DNA from 3 places in the Arthrobacter sp. B1I2 genome. Region 1 is predicted to be linked to each of the others. Evidence: riboswitches for the same ligand, from Rfam matches in the RefSeq annotation. Region 1 holds a riboswitch; each other region holds the start of a gene.

Region 1 (5,454 bases):
GCCGCCCTTCGCGGCTTTGCCGAGGCGGAGTCCGACGGCATCGTGCAGGTTTCCACCGGCGGCGCCGCCTACTGGTCCGGCGCCTCCACGAAGGACATGGTTGCCGGTTCCCTGGGCTTCGCCGCCTTCGCCCGCGAGGTGGCCAAGAACTACGGCGTCAACATTGCCCTCCACACGGACCACTGCCCCAAGGACAAGCTGGACGGCTTCGTCCTGCCCCTGCTGGCTGCTTCCGAGGCTGAGGTCAAGGCCGGCCGCAACCCGCTGTTCAACTCGCACATGTGGGACGGCTCCGCCGAAACCCTGCAGGACAACCTGCGCATCGCCCGGGAACTGCTTGAGCGCACGGCTGCCGCCAAGATGATCCTCGAGGTGGAGATCGGCACGGTTGGCGGCGAGGAAGACGGCGTGGAGAACGCCATCAACGACAAGCTGTACACCACCGTGGAAGACGCCCTGGCCACCATTGACGCCCTCGGCTCCGGTGACAACGGCCGCTACATCACGGCCCTGACCTTCGGCAACGTCCACGGCGTCTACAAGCCCGGCGGCGTCAAGCTCCGCCCGGAGATCCTCAAGGACATCCAGGCGCAGGTGGGTGCGAAGATCGGCAAGGACAACCCGTTCGACCTGGTGTTCCACGGCGGCTCCGGCTCCTCCGACCAGGAGATCGCGGACGCCGTCTCCTACGGCGTGATCAAGATGAACATCGACACCGACACCCAGTACGCCTACACGCGTCCCGTGGCGGACCACATGTTCAAGAACTACGACGGCGTCCTCAAGGTTGACGGCGAAGTGGGCAACAAGAAGACCTACGACCCCCGCGTCTGGGGTGCTTCCGCCGAAGCCGGCCTCGCAGCCCGCGTGGTGGAAGCCACCAAGCAGCTCGGTTCGGCCGGAAAGACCTTCTAGATGTCGGATGAGTTCCGCAGGAACCTGATGGGGCCGGAGCCCACGCTCCTGCCCGCCGAGACCGAGGTCAACCAGCAGCTGGAAGGCGGCCAGGAGCCCCTGGACCTCGTGGCCAAGCACCCCACATCCTCGCTGTTGTGGGCTCTGCTGGCGGAAGAGGCCTGGGCGGAGGGGCGCACCATCGACTCCTACGCCTACTCACGGGTGGGCTACCACCGGGGACTGGACTCGCTGCGCCGCAACGGGTGGCGCGGCGTCGGCCCCATCCCCTGGGAGCACGAGCCGAACCGCGGGTTCCTGCGCGCCCTGTACTCCCTTGGCCGGGCTTCCTCGGCCATCGGCGAAGCGGACGAGCCGGAACGGATCGAGAAGTTCCTGAACGACTCCGATCCCACGGCGAAGGCAGCCATCGAGGGCCAGTAAGGCCTCAAACACTTAAATAGACGACGGCGGGCCGTCACCTTTTTCAGGAAAAGGTGACGGCCCGCCGTAGTTCGTTTAAGGCGTCAGCTATGCTTTCCGGGCGATCCCCGTGCGCGCCATGGCGTCGGTGTAGGCTGTGCGCATGTCCTCGAGGTATTCCTCCTGGCGGGCCGGGGAACCGGCGAAGGCGCGGCCGCTGAGGGAGCGGACCTTGTAGGTCTTCAGGCCGCGGCGCCAGAGGAGCGGCACTTCGGTCTTCAGCAGCAGGTTGGCCAGGCGGTTGGCCTCAGTGCCGTGCGCCACGATGACCGAGGCGCGGGGCACCAGGGCCAGGAACTTCAGCAGCGGCTTCAGGCCCGCCTGGATCTGGTCCGGGGTGAACTTGCCGTTGGCTTCGCCCGGGACGTGCCAGGGGTGGACGTTCCATGGCATGACGAACTCAGGGCGGAGGGCCAGCTTCCACTGGATGCCCAGCATGCGGGTAGCGGCATCCTGGTCCCCGGGGGTGATGAACCCGGACGGGTCCATCTCGCCAATGTTGGAGAACAGGCTGATGATGCGGCATTCGTCCACATCGTGCATAGGGTCCACGTAGGGCACCACGGTTCCGGGCTTGGCCTCCTGCAGGGAATCACACAGCTCGTTGACGGCGGCCACGCTGGGTTCGTAGCGGCGGCTCAGGAGCTGTTCGTGGAATGTTTCGGGGGCCAGGGCTGTCATGAAGGGCTGGTTCTCCTGCGGGGATTGGGTGTTGCTGCCGCCGCGGAAAATGGGCGCACGATCACGCACCACATCCGCAGTGGTTGAAATGGGGTGGACCAACTCCTGGTCGGCCTGTTCCAGTTTAGCAAGCCATGGGAAGCGAAACGCCGGCAGCCCCTTCCGGTGATGGAAGGCACAGCCGGCGCCCGGGTGTGGAGAGTGGGTTACCAGAGGCGCTTGGAGGCCCGGCGTGCGCCCTCGCCCAGTGCCTCCAGCTTGGCGAAGGCGATCTGCGGGTGGACACGGCCGCCCAGGCCGCAGTCAGTGGAGGCGATGACGTTCTCCCGGCCCACGACGTCGGCGAAGCGGACAATGCGGTCCGCCACCAGGTCCGGGTGCTCCACCACGTTGGTGGCGTGCGAGACGACGCCGGGAATGATCACCTTGCCCTCGGGCAGCCTGGTGTCCTCCCATACCCGCCATTCGTGTTCGTGGCGGACGTTCGCGGCTTCGAAGGAGTATGCCCCGGCGTTGATCTGCAGTACCGACCCGATGATGTCGGCGAACGGGATGTCCGTGGTGTGCGGGCCGTGCCAGGAGCCCCAGCAGACGTGCAGCCGGATCTGTTCCTGGGGGAGGTCGCGAAGTGCCCAGTTGGTGGCTTCCACCCGCAGCTGGATGAACTTCAGGTAGTCCGCCAGGGCGGGCTCGGGGTTGATCTGGTCCCAGCTTTCGGCCAGGGACGGGTCATCAAGCTGGACTGTGAGGCCGGCGTCGATGATCGCCTTGTATTCCTCCCGCATGGCATCGGCGCAGGCGTAGACGAGTTCCTCATCGGATTTGTAGTACTCGTTGGCCACCCGGGCGCACGAGCCGGGGGAGAGGGACGCCACGAAGCCGTCCGTGAGGCCGGCCGCGGCGAGCCCGGTCTTCAGGTTCCTGATGTCCGAGCCAACGAGATCTTGGCCCGTGTAGGTCAGGGGGCCGGCGATCTTGGGCTGGGCGACGCTCTTGCGGTGGGTGAGGATGCCGGAGGAGGGATCGTTGTAGGCCTCATTGAAGGCCTGCCGGTCCCGCCGGTCGGGGAAGGAGGTCAGGACCACCCTGCCGGGGGACGACCGCCGCACTTCGGCATCGGCCCAGCGGTCAACGTTGGTGGGCTCCAGGCCGCCGAGCCGGGCGAAGGAGTAATTCCACCACGCGCCGTAATCCACGGAGCTGGACATGGTGTGCCCGTACTCGCCGTCGTTGGGGATGTCGATGCCGAGATCCTTCTGGCGCTGCACTACGTCCACCACGGAGGCTTGAAGGAGTTCCAGGAATTCCGGGGTGATGCCGTCGGCTTCCTTGGCAGCGTTGGCCGCGATGAGTTCCGGGGTGCGGGGCAACGAGCCGGCGTGGGTCACGCGGATGTGGTCGGTGTTCTGGGACATGCTGGAATCTTCCTTTCCATCGGTCCTGGCAGTAGCACCTTCGGGCAGGAGTGATGACTCTGATCCCGTGGTTGCTGCGGCGTCATCGAGCCAGGTCTCTCGGCCGCTCCGGATGGTTCACTTTCACCTAAATCGAGATGCCCGTATCCGGGCAAATTCGCGGCCCTTTATGTCGCTCCCGGTTGGCTCGCCGCCCACCCTCTCCAGGGGGCCACGAGTAGGCTTACAGGTATTGTCCAGCCCATTGACAGGTTTCGTTAAGATTGGTTGGCTGTTTGTCACAGGCCGCAATGGGGGACACGGCGGCTGACCGCACCTGATTCACTCGAAAGAGGTAACGCACTGTGATGAAATCCTTCAGGACCCTTGCCGTATCCGGCGTGCTGGCGCTCGCCGTGGTGGCAGGACCCGCGCCGCTCGCCAACGCCGTGGGCGAAGGCCCCGCCTACGACGGCAACGGCCAGATCACCACCACCAAGCTGGCCACCTACGACCAGATGGTTTCCTTCCTGAAGGACCAGGACGCCCGCCAGCCGGCCATGGAGCTTGAGGTCATCGGCCAGACCGTCAAAGGCCGCGACATCCACCTGGTCAAGTACATCTCGGACCCTGCCAAGCCCACCATCCTGTACCTGACCCAGCAGCACGGCAACGAACAGCTCACCACCGAGGGTGCCCTCGAGTTCGTCAAGCACCTGGGCACGGGCAAGTCCGCAGGCATCCTGGACGGCGTGAACATCCTGGTTGTCCCCATGCTCAACGCCGACGGTGCCATGGGCGACGTGAATTTCTCCCTTGACGACTACCTGGCCAAGGGCGACCGCAACATGACGCGGTACAACGCCGAAGGGGTGGACATCAACCGGGACCACGTGGCCAAGGTCCAGCCCGAGACCCAGGCGCTCCACAACAACGTGATGCGCAAGTACCGCATTGACTACATGATCGACCTGCACCACCAGGGCACCCGGGCCGAGCGGGACGGCAAGCTGGTGTCAGGCTCCATCCTGTACCCCACCACCCCGAACGCCGATCCCGACGTAGTCGAAAAGTCCAAGCAGCTCGGCGCCGTGGTCTTCAACAACGTGGACTCCACCGGCTGGGGCCACCTGGGCAAGTACCAGGGCGGCAGCGCCGAGACCATCAGCCGCAACGGCATCTCCGTGGAATACGGCATTGCCACCCTGCTCTTCGAGATGCGCGGGATGTCCGACCACTACCTGGACGGCTATGCGCTGGGGCAGCGCAGCAACGGCTACCTGATCAAGCAGACGGTCACCACGCTGACGTCCACCGCCGCGGCCATCGCGGACGGATCCATTGCCGACGCCGACACCTCCTTCTGGGACACGCTAGCCGAGCAGACGTCGCGGCCCGCGGGGGAAGCCGAGGACGAGTAGGCGGGCTGGCTCCGCCGCGGTCCTTTTTGCGGAACGGGCCGCGGCGGGCCACAACAGTGGTCAAAGTGCCCATCGGCTAAACTTGGGTGGTAAGAGCCCCGGAACTCTTCCTTCGCCCTGCCGTGCTGCGGCCGTGCGGAGGCCGGTATGTTCGGGGCATTCTCATGAACGGCGCTGCATGGGCCGCCACCTGGTGGCAGGACCCGGGCAGCCCGAACGAATGGGGGAGGATCCCATGCCAGCAATTGTGATCGTAGGAGCCCAGTGGGGCGACGAAGGTAAGGGCAAGGCCACCGACCTGCTGGGTGGCCGTGTCGACTACGTCGTCAAGCCCAACGGCGGCAACAACGCCGGGCACACTGTCGTCGTAGGCGGTGAAAAGTACGAACTCAAGCTGCTGCCGGCTGGCATTCTCAGCCCCAACGCGGTTCCCATCATCGGCAATGGCTGCGTGGTGAACCTTGAAGCCCTCTTCCAGGAAATCGAGGGCCTGCAGGCCCGCGGCGCCGACACCTCAAAGCTGCGCGTCTCCGCCAACGCCCACCTGGTGGCCCCGTACCACCAGGTCCTGGACAAGGTGA
Region 2 (5,454 bases), 930 kb from region 1:
TGGAACGGCGTGCCTACCGGGTTCGAAAGCTACCGCACCCAGGCCTGGAACCGCTGGCCGACGGCGGGGCCGGCAGGCATCTATGGAACATACCTTGCCTACCGGCGGGTGGTTACACGGCTGCTGGAGAGCGGCGTCATGCTCGATGAGGGCATGCTGTATTTCGACGCCCGGTTGTCCCGCAACCACCCCACCGTTGAGGTTCGCGTGGCGGATGTGTGCCTTCGTTCCGAGGACGCCGCGCTCATCGCCGTGCTGGTCCGGGCGCTGGTGGAGTCGGCCAGCAGGGAATGGCGCGACGGTGTGGATCCCGCCCCCGTTCCGACCGTCCTGCTCCGGATGGCTTCCTGGCAGGCCAGCAGTGCCGGACTAAGCGGTGAACTCCTGGACTTCGGCAACTTCCGGCCCGCGCCGGCCGCGGATGTCGTCCGCTCCCTGGTGGATTACCTGGCCCCCGTCCTGGCCGAACAGGGCGAGCTGGCGCTGGCCCGGCAGGGTGTGGAGGACATCATCGCCCGCGGAACCGGGTCCGCGGAACAGCGACGCGCGCGCGACAAGGCCCTCGCCGGGACGCCGCCGGAGGACAAGGGATTCGGTGCGGTGGTCCGCCAGGCCGTGCACGTGACAATGCGCGGTGCGCTCGATCTCCCAGACGTGGAGGACACGCCGGAGTTGCTCCGGGTCCGCCAGTCCTGACCCACGACTGGCTTGTTCATTCCCGACGCGCAGGCTCCTTTTCGCGACGCACATATTGTGCGCGAAAGGGAATCTGCGCGTCGCAAATGGGGATGCGTGTCGCGAAACGCCGAAAGCGCGACGGCGGCAAGCGTCCAGCTAGATCTGCTTCAGTGCCTGTTCCAGGTCGCGGATGAGGTCGTCCGCGTCCTCCAGCCCCACGGAGAGCCGGACTACGCCGTCGCTCAGGCCAATGGCGGCGCGACCCTCCGGCCCCATGGCGCGGTGCGTGGTGGTGGCGGGATGCGTGATGAGGGACTTGGAATCACCGAGGTTGTTGGAAATGTCGATGATGCGCAGTCCGTCCAGCAGTGCGAAGGCAGCTTCCTTGCCGGAGCGCCCACCGGAGGGAGCGAGCTCGAGGGTGAGGACCGTACCGCCGGCACTCATTTGCTTTGCCGCCAGTTCGTACTGCGGGTGCGACCTCAGCAGCGGGTACTTCACCCAGCTCACGGCAGGCTGTTCTTCCAGCCACTCTGCGAGCCGCAGGGCAGTGGCGGAGGAGTGCCGCACGCGCAGGCTCATGGTCTCCAGGCCCTTGGTCAGGACCCAGGCGTTGAAGGGCGAAAGTGCCGGTCCCGTGTGGCGCATCAGCTGCTTCACCGGCCCGTCGATGAATTCCTTGGTGCCCAGGATGGCGCCGCCCATGACCCTGCCCTGCCCGTCGATGTGCTTGGTGCCGGAGTAGACGATGACGTCCGCGCCGAAGTCCCCGCAGCGCTGCAGCAGGGGAGTGGCGAAGACGTTGTCGGCCACCACCTTGGCCCCAGCGGCGTGCGCCAGTTCGCTGACCGCGGCGATGTCCACGATCTCCTGCATGGGATTGGACGGGGACTCGAAGAAGACCGCGGTGGTGGGCTTGGAGAGGGCCTCGCGCCACTGGTCCAGGTCCGGGCCATCGACGAAGACCGTCTCAACGCCCCACCGGGGCAGGATCTCGTTCAGGATCACAAAACACGAACCGAACAACGAACGGGCGGCCACCACGCGGTCGCCGGCAGCCAGCAAGGCGCCAAGCGCGGTGAACACCGCGGACATGCCCGACGCCGTCGCGAAGCACGCTTCCGTTCCTTCAAGGAGGCGAAGCCGCTCCTGGAAGGTGGCCACGGACGGGTTGCCGTAGCGCGAGTAGACAAAGCGCTCGTCTTCGCCGGTGAAGGCGCGTTCAGCTGCTGCGGCGGATTCGTAGACGAAGCCGGAGTTCAGGAAGATTGCCTCGGACGTTTCCTGGAAGTTGGTGCGGTCCAGCCCGCCGCGGACGGCCTGGGTGTCGGGGTTCCAGCCGGGGGCGTCTTGGTTGAAAGCCACTTAGTTCTTTCCGAGGTTGGTGGGCAGGCCGCGGTTCTTCCAGCCATTGACGGTGCGTTCGCCGTAGCGGTCCGGCTCGCCTTCAAAGCCTTCCAGCACGTTGTAGGACGTGAAGCCGGCCTGCGTGGCGGCGGTGGCAGCCGCAACCGAACGGGCACCGGACCGGCACAGGAACACCAACTCGGCGCCCGGGTCCTCCGGCGCCTGCTCCTTGAGGTCCTTCACGAAGTCCGGATTGGGAATGCCGCCGGGGAAGGTCCACTGGATGAACAGCGGATCATTGTCCGTAGCTTTGGTGTCCGGGATGCCGATGTGGGCCCATTCGCCCTCGGTACGGACATCCACCAGGATTGCGCCCTGCTCCAGCTTCTCCCACGCTTCCTGCGGCGTCAGGTCCCCTGCGTAGCTCACGCGTGGCCCTCGCCGTCGAACTCGCCCTCAAACTCAGCATCCAGCTCATCCACCGCAGTGGCCACCGCCGCGTCAGCCGAGGCGATCGCAGCCGGAAGGACCACTGCCTGCGCCACGATCACGCGGGTGCCGTTGAACGTGGCCGCCGGACTGCCGTGCAGCACATAGCCCTCAGCCAGTGCGGCGGAGATCCGCTCGCAGAAGGCACGGTCGTCCGGGCCCGTGATCAGGCGGTAGGACAGTTTTTCTTCAGGGACGGGCGCGTCGGACACGACGGATCTCCTTCTCTCACGCTTGCAGCTCGAATCGGTCGATATGCCGAGTATTCACCTGAGGCACCCCGCCGCGAAAGGGAGGGTTGCCGACCGGCCAGTCAGGGCTTCACACCGGTACTCATTACTCCCCAAAAACGTAACACCTGCCGCGCCAAGCCGCACCGCCGCCGCCGTCATGTTCCGTAATTGAGCTGATGGCAAGGCGATAGGGTTCTTACCGGGGAGGCATGAAAAATGCTGCGGCACGTGCGTGCCGCAGCATTTGATCATGTGCCACCGTTACCCGGCGGCCTCCTGCAAGCCCAGGCGGACCCTATACAAGGCCGGGGTAGCTGGTCAGGATGTAGTCGGCAGCGGCCGGGCCCTTCATGCGAAGCCCGTTGCGGCGCGGCGAAATCCGGTATTTCATGGCTTCCCAGAAGCTGGACTCGGTGCCGGGCGTCTGCTCGTTGATGAAGCACCAGCTGGTGTACAGCCCGTAAAGGCGGTCGCGGTCCAGGCTGGAATCGGATGCCTGGTCGGGGTAGGTGGCTTCGTTAAGAAAAGTATCGAACTGCGAATGTGCCATGACGGCTCCCTTCGCTAGGTGCGCGGCGCCGCCGTTCGGCTACAGCAGCAGATCCGAGGCCCTGCACGGTGGCCATCGGATCTATAGGTCGTGTCCCGTCAAACGCATCGGGGCCATCAGCGGTGTCAGCGCTTCTCTACGCTGTAGACTTTACCCGTAGACTACAAGTGAGGCAACCGTCTCGAATCATCACCCCACGGTGACGGCAGGCAGCGAGGACCCAACCAATGATTTCCGCCAAAACTTCCGGGCCTGGCAGGCCTAAAACGAGGTTGAGCAGGGAGGTCGTGCTGGCCAAGGCCCTGGAGTTGGTTGACGCCGAGGGGCTGGATGCGCTGACCATGCGCCGCCTGGGGCAGGAGCTTGGCCGGGACCCGATGAGTCTTTACCGCTATGCCGAGAACCGCGCCGCACTGCTGGACGGTGTTTCCGAGCTGGTACTGAATCAGCTCGGGGTTCATCCGGACGACCCTGACTGGAAAGCCCAGCTGCGGAAAATCGCCCATGATCTGCGGACCCTGGCACTCCAGCACCCCAACGTGGTCCCCCTGCTGGTGACCCGGCCCCTTTCCACGCCGCTGGGCCTGCGTCCGCTGGGCACGCTGCGGCCCCTTGAGCAGATCCTGTCCCTGCTGGTGGCAGCAGGGTTCGAACCGGCAGATGCGCTCCATGTCTACCGCGCCTACTACGGCTTCCTTTACGGGCACATCCTGAACGAACTGCAGGAATACGTGGTGGACCCGGAAGAGAACGAGGTGCTGCTGCGCCTGGGGCTCCACCGCCTGCCCGCCACGGAGTTTCCGCGGCTGCGTGCCCTGGCGCCGGCGCTGGCTGAGTATGACGGCGCCACGGAGCTTGACCAGGGACTCACCATCCTGCTCTCCGGGCTGGAAGCGCAGCTGTCACGGCAGGCCTCGGTTTCCAGAGGCTGACGGGCCGCGCTGAACCTGGTTTACAGGGCGGTGCTATTCGAATGACGCCCTGCGCTGGTCCTGGAGGCGGGTGTTCCAGATGTCCGGGCGGTTCACCTGGAACCTGCGGCCGGTCAATGCCTTGGCGTTCAGCCTGATGTAGTTTGCCTTTTCGCCGGGCTGCCACGGCTCCAGGCCGAGGCTGTCAACGGCATCCTTGACAGTCTGGTCCTCGACGATCTCGGTATCGCCCCGCACCACTACGCTCCAGGCCTGTTCGGTGGCGGGATCGTAGCCGTCGATTTCCAGCGCCGCCGGCCGCTCCATCCTGGCGCCCCAGAGCTTGGAGCCAGGCGCCGTGCGGAAGAAGATGCTGCGCAGGTGGACAACGTAGTTCACGGGGAAGATCTCGGGATGTTCGTCCACCACGATGGCCAGCCTGCCCACGATGTCATTGGCAAGGAGGTCCCAGCAGTCGTCAAAGGACAATTTCTCGATCGGCAGCTTTTGCGAGTCCATGCTGCACACCTTACGGGTGATGCCGGGACGGCAAAAGGGGTGGCCCTGCCCGTCGCGGACTAATGGATGCCGGCGAAAAGTCCGCTCAATTCGGTGGTCAGTTCCTTTTGGACGGACGGGGCACCGATCTCCTTGCCGTCGATCCGGTTCACCGGCGCCAGCAGCCGGACGCTGGAGATCAGCCAGACTGCATCGGCGTCCAGAAGGTCCTGCGGCTCAAGCGGGCCGTAGCCCAGCTCCCAGCCCGCCGCCTTGGCTGCAGCGAAGAGCGCACCCTGGGAGGTCCCGGGCAGGATGCCGCTGTCCAGCTGTGGCGTGATGAGGCGCTTCACCGTCGTGCCGTCGTCGGACTTTTCCACATGCGCCATCAGCACTGTGGACGTGGGGCCTTCCAGCACCCGGCCATCTGAGGAGGTGAAGATGACGTCGTCGGCGCCCTGTTTGTGCGCGTAGCGCAGCGCTGCCATGTTGACGGCGTAGGAGAGCGTCTTGGCCCCCAGGAGCAGCCAGGGCGCCCGTTCGGCCACGTCACTGTCGTAGCCCCGGTCAAGGAGGATGACATCAATGCCCGTTTCCCGTTGCCGCCGCCCGGCAGCCCCTGGCGGCGAGGCCTGTACCCAGGCGGTGGGGGCGGGCGCACCCTCCACGCCGCGGGTCACCACCAGTTTGACCACCAGTTCATCTGCCGCAGCGTCTGCCGGCGGGTTCTCCGACCGGTGCCGGGCAA
Region 3 (5,454 bases), 2.2 Mb from region 1:
CGAAGGGCTCCGCGTGGTGGAGGTGCTGCCCGGTTCACCGGCCGGCAAGGCAGGCCTGTCGGCGGGCGACATCATAATCACAGCCGGAGGCCGCCCCGTCAGCAACGCCGAGAGCCTGCAGCGGCTCCTGTTTTCCGACGCCATCGGCGAGCCGCTCGATGTTGCCGTCCTGCGCGATGGCACCGAACTGCACCTCATCGCCGTCCCGGAGGAAATGACGGGCAACGGCGCGGCATGATGCGCGACGGCGGCCCGAACTGGGTGCCGCACACCTCGCCGCCGGGTCCTTCGACTGGGGGCTAAGGGCTGACCGACGGCGCTTCCACGTCCGCGATGCCCACGAAACGCGTCCCCACGCCGTCGTACTCACTCCGGACGCAGCCCGGGCGCACGGCAGGAACGTCGGAAGGCGCATGGTGGCTGCACACCACATAGGTGAAGTCCGGCCACCACTTCTTGGGGCGGGCCGCTTCCTCATAACCGCAGACGGCGCATTCCAGGTGAACCCACACGGGCCGCTTGCCCGTCCGGTTGGCACGCGACTGGACCAGCCAGGGCGGAGGATTGTCCAGGATGCCGCGGAGCTCGGCCTCCGTCATCCACTTGGGCAGGCCGTGGCGCTGAGCCATTTCCAGGGGAACATCAAGGGTTATTGCGGCGTCGCGTCTGCTGATCATCACCTTCCACCATACGGGAGGCCGCCAAATCGCAGGCCGGGGGACATCAATGGAAACAGCGCACTCAGGACGCCAGCGCAATGCCCGCGGCCGCCGCAGCAAAGCCAAGGCCCAGGTTGACTGCCACGTTCAGGGCCGCGGCACCGAACCGTGCTTCGCTGAGCAACCGGACGGTGGCGGTGGTCCACGAACTGAAAGTGGTGAGGCCGCCGGCCAGCCCGGTGGCCAGTCCCACCTGCCATTCGGCGCCCAGCCCCAGTCCGGCGGTCAGGCCGTGTGCCAGGCCGATGATGAAGCAGCCTACGGCGTTGACCACCAGCGTGGCCCAGGGCCAGTGCAGCGCGCCACGGCCATCCGTCCGGACGCTGCGGATGCTGCTGTGGTGGGCGAACCAGCTGTCGATCCCAAACCGCAGCAGCGCGCCGGCCATGCCAAAGACCCCCACCAGGGCTGCCGTGATCATCGCCGGACACGGTTCCGGGAGCTGAGCCGGTTTCGTGCGAGGAGCCTGCCGGACCGCCAGCCCAGGCCGGCGGCCGCGAGACCCAGGAGCAGCGACAGCCCCATGTACGTGAGCAATACGGGGTGCGCACCTGCACGTGCCAGCTGGTCGGAGGCGAAGATGACTGCGGAAAAGGTGGTGAAGGAGCCCAGCAGGCCCGGCCCGAGCCCTGCGCGCAGCCAGAAAGCCGTATGCGGGCGGGCCATCCAGATGGTGGTCAGCGCAGCCAGCGCGAAACTGCCGCTGATGTTGATGCTCAGCGTGGCCCACGGCACCGAGTTGGGCCCGTCCGGGAATGCCAGCCCCAGCCCATACCGCAGCTCACTGCCGAGCAGCCCGCCGACGGCAACAGCCAGCCACGCGCGGCCGTTGGGCATCGCCACGTCAGAGACCGTCCAGGACGCAGCCGGCATGCGGGGCGTCGGTGGAGACCCACAGCGCCGAAGCGATCTCATCGGCGAGGTCGTACTCGCGGACGCCGCCGGGACCACCGATCCGCACCACCAGGGCGCCGCCGAACGGACGCCGGCCCACCACCTCAACTTCCGCATCGAGGTCGATGTCCTGGGCGGCGAGGTAGCGGAGCAGTTCAGGGTTGTCGTCGCTGATCCGGGTGATCCTGCCGGTATGTCCCTGGTCCAGTTCGGCGAGCAGGTGTGCGCGCGGCATCAGCACCTGGCCGTCCGCTGTGGGGATTGGATCCCCGTGCGGGTCACGCTTCGGGTTCCCGAGCTTGGCCGCGACGCGTTCGATGAACGTATCCGACACGGCGTGTTCAAGTTGTTCAGCCTCATCGTGGACTTCGTCCCAGCTGTAGCCGAGCCGCTGGACAAGGTAGGTCTCGATCAACCGGTGGCGCCGGACCATGGCCAGGGCCAGCCGCAAGCCGGCCTCGGTCAGCGTTACGGCGCTGTACGGCTTGTGGTCCACCAGGCCCTGGTCCTTGAGCTTGCGGACCATTTCCGAAACCGAGGAATTTGCCACGCCAAGCCGCTGCGCCAGCTGGGAGGACGTGATGGGTTTGTCCTGCCACTCAGTGAATGAATAGATGACCTTGACGTAATCCTCGATCGAGGAGGAGGGCGCGCCGGTCTTCACACGGTCAAGCCTACCGGCTCGGCGGGGGCCGTACGGGATGCGCCGGTCATGCCTTGACGGCCCGCCACGACAGAGTGAGGTAGGGAAGGTCGAGTTCCTGGTGGGGGCTGTAGGCCAGGTGTTCGTGCAGGTACCAGTCCAGGTTGGCCAGGACCTTGGCCCGCGTCGCCTCGCCGGCCCGCAGGTAGTAGCTGCGTGACTTGGTGAGTTCCATCAGATCCGTGGTGCTGACTTTGTCCTCCCAGCGGGTGACGTGCCCTTCGAGCCCTTGGAATTCAGGTCCGACGACGGGTTTGTGGCCGGGCCGGTACACGTCACCTGCGTGCATGATCCGGGAGAGGCGGTGCACCCAGGGCACGGAGGTGTCCAGCTGGTTCCAGACCAGGCCGAGGGTTCCGTACGGCCGCAGGACGCGGGCCAGTTCGGTGCTTGCGGCCGGGGCGTCGCACCAGTGCCACGCCTGGGCAACGGTGACGACGTCGAAGCCGGCATCGGGCAGGCCTGTCGCCTCGGCAGTCCCGGGCACAGCCGTGGCAGCGGGGTAGTGTTCCTTGAGCTGGGTGAGCATGTCCGCGGAGGGGTCCACGGCCGTGACTGCCAGTCCCATGTCCAGCAACAACGCGGTGAATTTCCCGGTACCGGCGCCGGCGTCGAGGGCGTCATGGGCTCCGGCGGGCACCAGCCACCGGGCCGACTCTTCAGGGTAGCCGGGCCGGACGCGCTGGTAGTGCCTGCCGCCGTCCTGGAAGCTCTGTCCGAGCTCCCGGCGCCGCCCGTGATCGAGCTTGGGGCCACCCCGAACCACCCCTGGCCTCCTTCAGTCAACGCCTTGCGGTACCTTCCGAATCTACCGCATCCGCTGGACTTCTCAGTCGTCCGTGCAGGGGGCAGCGCCGGCCGTTCCCGGCGTGTTGGGGGCCCAATGCGGGTAGGTACGGGAATCGTTGACGGGTACCCAGCGGCCGGCGTCCACCACATAGTCCCATCCCAGTCCGTTGCTGCGCAGCGTCCGGATGCCGGCGAGCAGGCGCTCTGCATCCTCGAGCCGTGAGCCCACCCCGAAGCTTGCGCGGAGGGAACCGGATGGCAGGCCCAGGCGCTTCAGCAGGGGATGCGCGCAGAAGCGCCCGTCGCGCAGGCCCACACCGTGCTCTGCCGAGAGGTAGGCCGCCACCAGTCCTGCGTCGTAGCCCTCAACGGAGAAGTTGACCACGCCGATGGTGTCTGTTTCCGGGTTGGTGTCCTTGAAGATCTGGTGGACCGTGACGCCGTCGATGCCCTGGAGGCCCTCCACCAGGAAGGACCGGATGGCGGACTCGTGGGCATGCCAGCGTTCCTGGTCCAGTCCGGCGATGACCTGGGTGGCACGGGCAAGGGTTGCGGCCCCGAGGACGTTCGGCGAGCCCCCCTCGTGGCGGGCCGGTCCGGTGGCCCAGCTGACGCCGTCGAGCCGTGCTTCCTTGACGGCGCCGCCGCCGGCCAGGTGCGGGACGCCTGCGTCCAGCCAGTCGGGGCGTCCCACCAGGACGCCGGCGCCGAAGGGCGCGTACAGCTTGTGGCCGGAGAAGGCGAGATAGTCGACGCCGTCCGCGCTGATGTCCACCCGGCGGTGCGGGGCGAGCTGGGCCGCGTCCACCACGATCCGTGCCCCATGCTGGTGGGCCAGGGCGGCCAATGCACGGATGGGGAGGATTTCGCCGGTGACGTTGGAAGCGCCGGTGACGGCGAGCAGGCTGACGCCGCCCTGTTCCAGCTCGGCGCGGACGGCCTCAAGGGTGCCGGTGAGCGTGTCCGCGGCAACGATGCTGCGGTGCGGGACGCCCTGCCACGGCAGGAGGTTGGCGTGGTGTTCGATGTCCAGGTAGAGGACGTCGCCGTCGGGGCGGCCATCAGTCACCGGCAGGCAACCTGCCAGCAGGTTCAGCGAGTCGGTGGTGTTGCGGGTGAAGATGACCGAATCATCCGGGCGGCCGCCCACGAAGTCGCGGACGATGGTGCGCGCGTTCTCATACACGGAGGTGCTGATCTGGGAGGCGTAGCCGGCGCCGCGGTGGACGCTCGCGTAGTAGGGCAGGATCTCGTTCAGGTAGGCGGATACCACGGACAGTGCCGGGGCGGAGGCGCCGTAATCGAGGTTGGCGTACCGGACGTGGCCACCCGAAATCAGGGGCGCCTGGATCTCGGCGCCGGTGACGGCAGCGAGCGGCCGGCCGGCAACGGCCTGGCGTGCACCAGAAACGGCGGCTTCGGCAGTGACGGGCTGGGGAGATACGGTGGCAGTTGTCACAGAGACCTCACTTGGTTACAGGACTCCGGCATAGGGGAATCCGCGCTTGCCGTATCCGCTCCGGACCGGCCTGGTCGTCACCCGGGGCACCCCACCGCGAATGGAGGGTTGCCGGCCAGCAAACCGGGGTTTTGCGCTGGCACTCGTGACCTGCATAAAAGCGTAGGACATGGGGCGGCCCGGACTGAAGCCGCGGCAATTGTTAAGGGCTTTGTTACGCACTGCCGAATAAACGACGCCGGACACCTCCCCTGGAAGGCGTCCGGCATCGCAATATTCGTTTTCGCGGCTATTTCACGGGGAGGCTGCGGCAGTTACAGCAGATCATCCAGGTAGGGGTTGAGGCGGTGGAGCACCTCTGAGTGCAGGATCGAGTTCGTGGCCAGGGCGTTCCCGCCAAACGGGCCGTCCTCGCCTTCGAGCGAGGTGAACCGGCCGCCGGCCTCCACCACGATCGGCACCAGGGCGGCCATGTCGTAGAGGTTCAACTCCGGTTCGCAGGCGATGTCCACCGAGCCTTCGGCCACCATGCAGTACGACCAGAAGTCCCCATAGGCCCGGGTCCGCCAAACGTCCTCGGTGAGGCCGAGGAAATCATCCAGGTTTCCGCGTTCCTTCCAGCCCCCCAGGCTGGAGTAGGAGAGGGAGGCGTCGGAGAGTTTCGACACGTCCGACACGCGGAGACGGGTGGCTGCGGCAAGGGACCGTCCCATGTAGGCGCCCATGCCTTTCGCGGCCCACCAGCGCTTCCCAAGGGCCGGGGCGCTGACCACGCCCACCACCGGCTCGCCTTCGTCGACGAGGGCGATCAGCGTGGCCCAGACCGGAACGCCGCGGACGAAGTTCTTGGTCCCGTCAATGGGATCGATGATCCAACGCCGCGAACCGTG

The links. A riboswitch is a leader RNA that binds a small molecule or an ion and turns the genes downstream of it on or off. The one in region 1 is predicted to bind S-adenosylmethionine.
Region 2: it holds a riboswitch for S-adenosylmethionine, as region 1 does, so the genes downstream of both, QFZ57_RS06520 (DUF1737 domain-containing protein) here and QFZ57_RS02150 (cobalamin-independent methionine synthase II family protein) in region 1, are expected to answer to the same signal.
Region 3: it holds a riboswitch for S-adenosylmethionine, as region 1 does, so the genes downstream of both, QFZ57_RS12285 (aminotransferase class V-fold PLP-dependent enzyme) here and QFZ57_RS02150 (cobalamin-independent methionine synthase II family protein) in region 1, are expected to answer to the same signal.

Annotation. Positions count from the first base shown of each region.
Region 1 is NZ_JAUSYC010000001.1:472,615-478,068, reverse strand. Features, by position in the region: gene fbaA (class II fructose-bisphosphate aldolase) at 1-915, shown strand, start outside; gene QFZ57_RS02160 (DUF3151 domain-containing protein) at 916-1,338, shown strand; gene QFZ57_RS02155 (uracil-DNA glycosylase) at 1,426-2,058, opposite strand; gene QFZ57_RS02150 (cobalamin-independent methionine synthase II family protein) at 2,265-3,473, opposite strand; SAM riboswitch class I at 3,487-3,592, opposite strand; gene QFZ57_RS02145 (M14 family zinc carboxypeptidase) at 3,821-4,873, shown strand; gene QFZ57_RS02140 (adenylosuccinate synthase) at 5,109-5,454, shown strand, end outside.
Region 2 is NZ_JAUSYC010000001.1:1,404,558-1,410,011, forward strand. Features, by position in the region: gene QFZ57_RS06505 (glutamate--cysteine ligase 2) at 1-696, shown strand, start outside; gene QFZ57_RS06510 (O-succinylhomoserine sulfhydrylase) at 835-2,043, opposite strand; gene QFZ57_RS06515 (rhodanese-like domain-containing protein) at 2,044-2,454, opposite strand; gene QFZ57_RS06520 (DUF1737 domain-containing protein) at 2,451-2,726, opposite strand; SAM riboswitch class IV at 2,740-2,855, opposite strand; gene QFZ57_RS06525 (hypothetical protein) at 3,043-3,297, opposite strand; gene QFZ57_RS06530 (TetR/AcrR family transcriptional regulator C-terminal domain-containing protein) at 3,525-4,229, shown strand; gene QFZ57_RS06535 (pyridoxamine 5'-phosphate oxidase family protein) at 4,263-4,727, opposite strand; gene QFZ57_RS06540 (aminodeoxychorismate lyase) at 4,787-5,454, opposite strand, start outside.
Region 3 is NZ_JAUSYC010000001.1:2,626,498-2,631,951, forward strand. Features, by position in the region: gene QFZ57_RS12255 (S1C family serine protease) at 1-238, shown strand, start outside; gene QFZ57_RS12260 (hypothetical protein) at 300-677, opposite strand; gene QFZ57_RS12265 (fluoride efflux transporter FluC) at 742-1,140, opposite strand; gene QFZ57_RS12270 (fluoride efflux transporter FluC) at 1,137-1,556, opposite strand; gene QFZ57_RS12275 (metal-dependent transcriptional regulator) at 1,564-2,277, opposite strand; gene QFZ57_RS12280 (class I SAM-dependent methyltransferase) at 2,324-3,082, opposite strand; gene QFZ57_RS12285 (aminotransferase class V-fold PLP-dependent enzyme) at 3,146-4,564, opposite strand; SAM riboswitch class IV at 4,602-4,715, opposite strand; gene hisN (histidinol-phosphatase) at 4,879-5,454, opposite strand, start outside.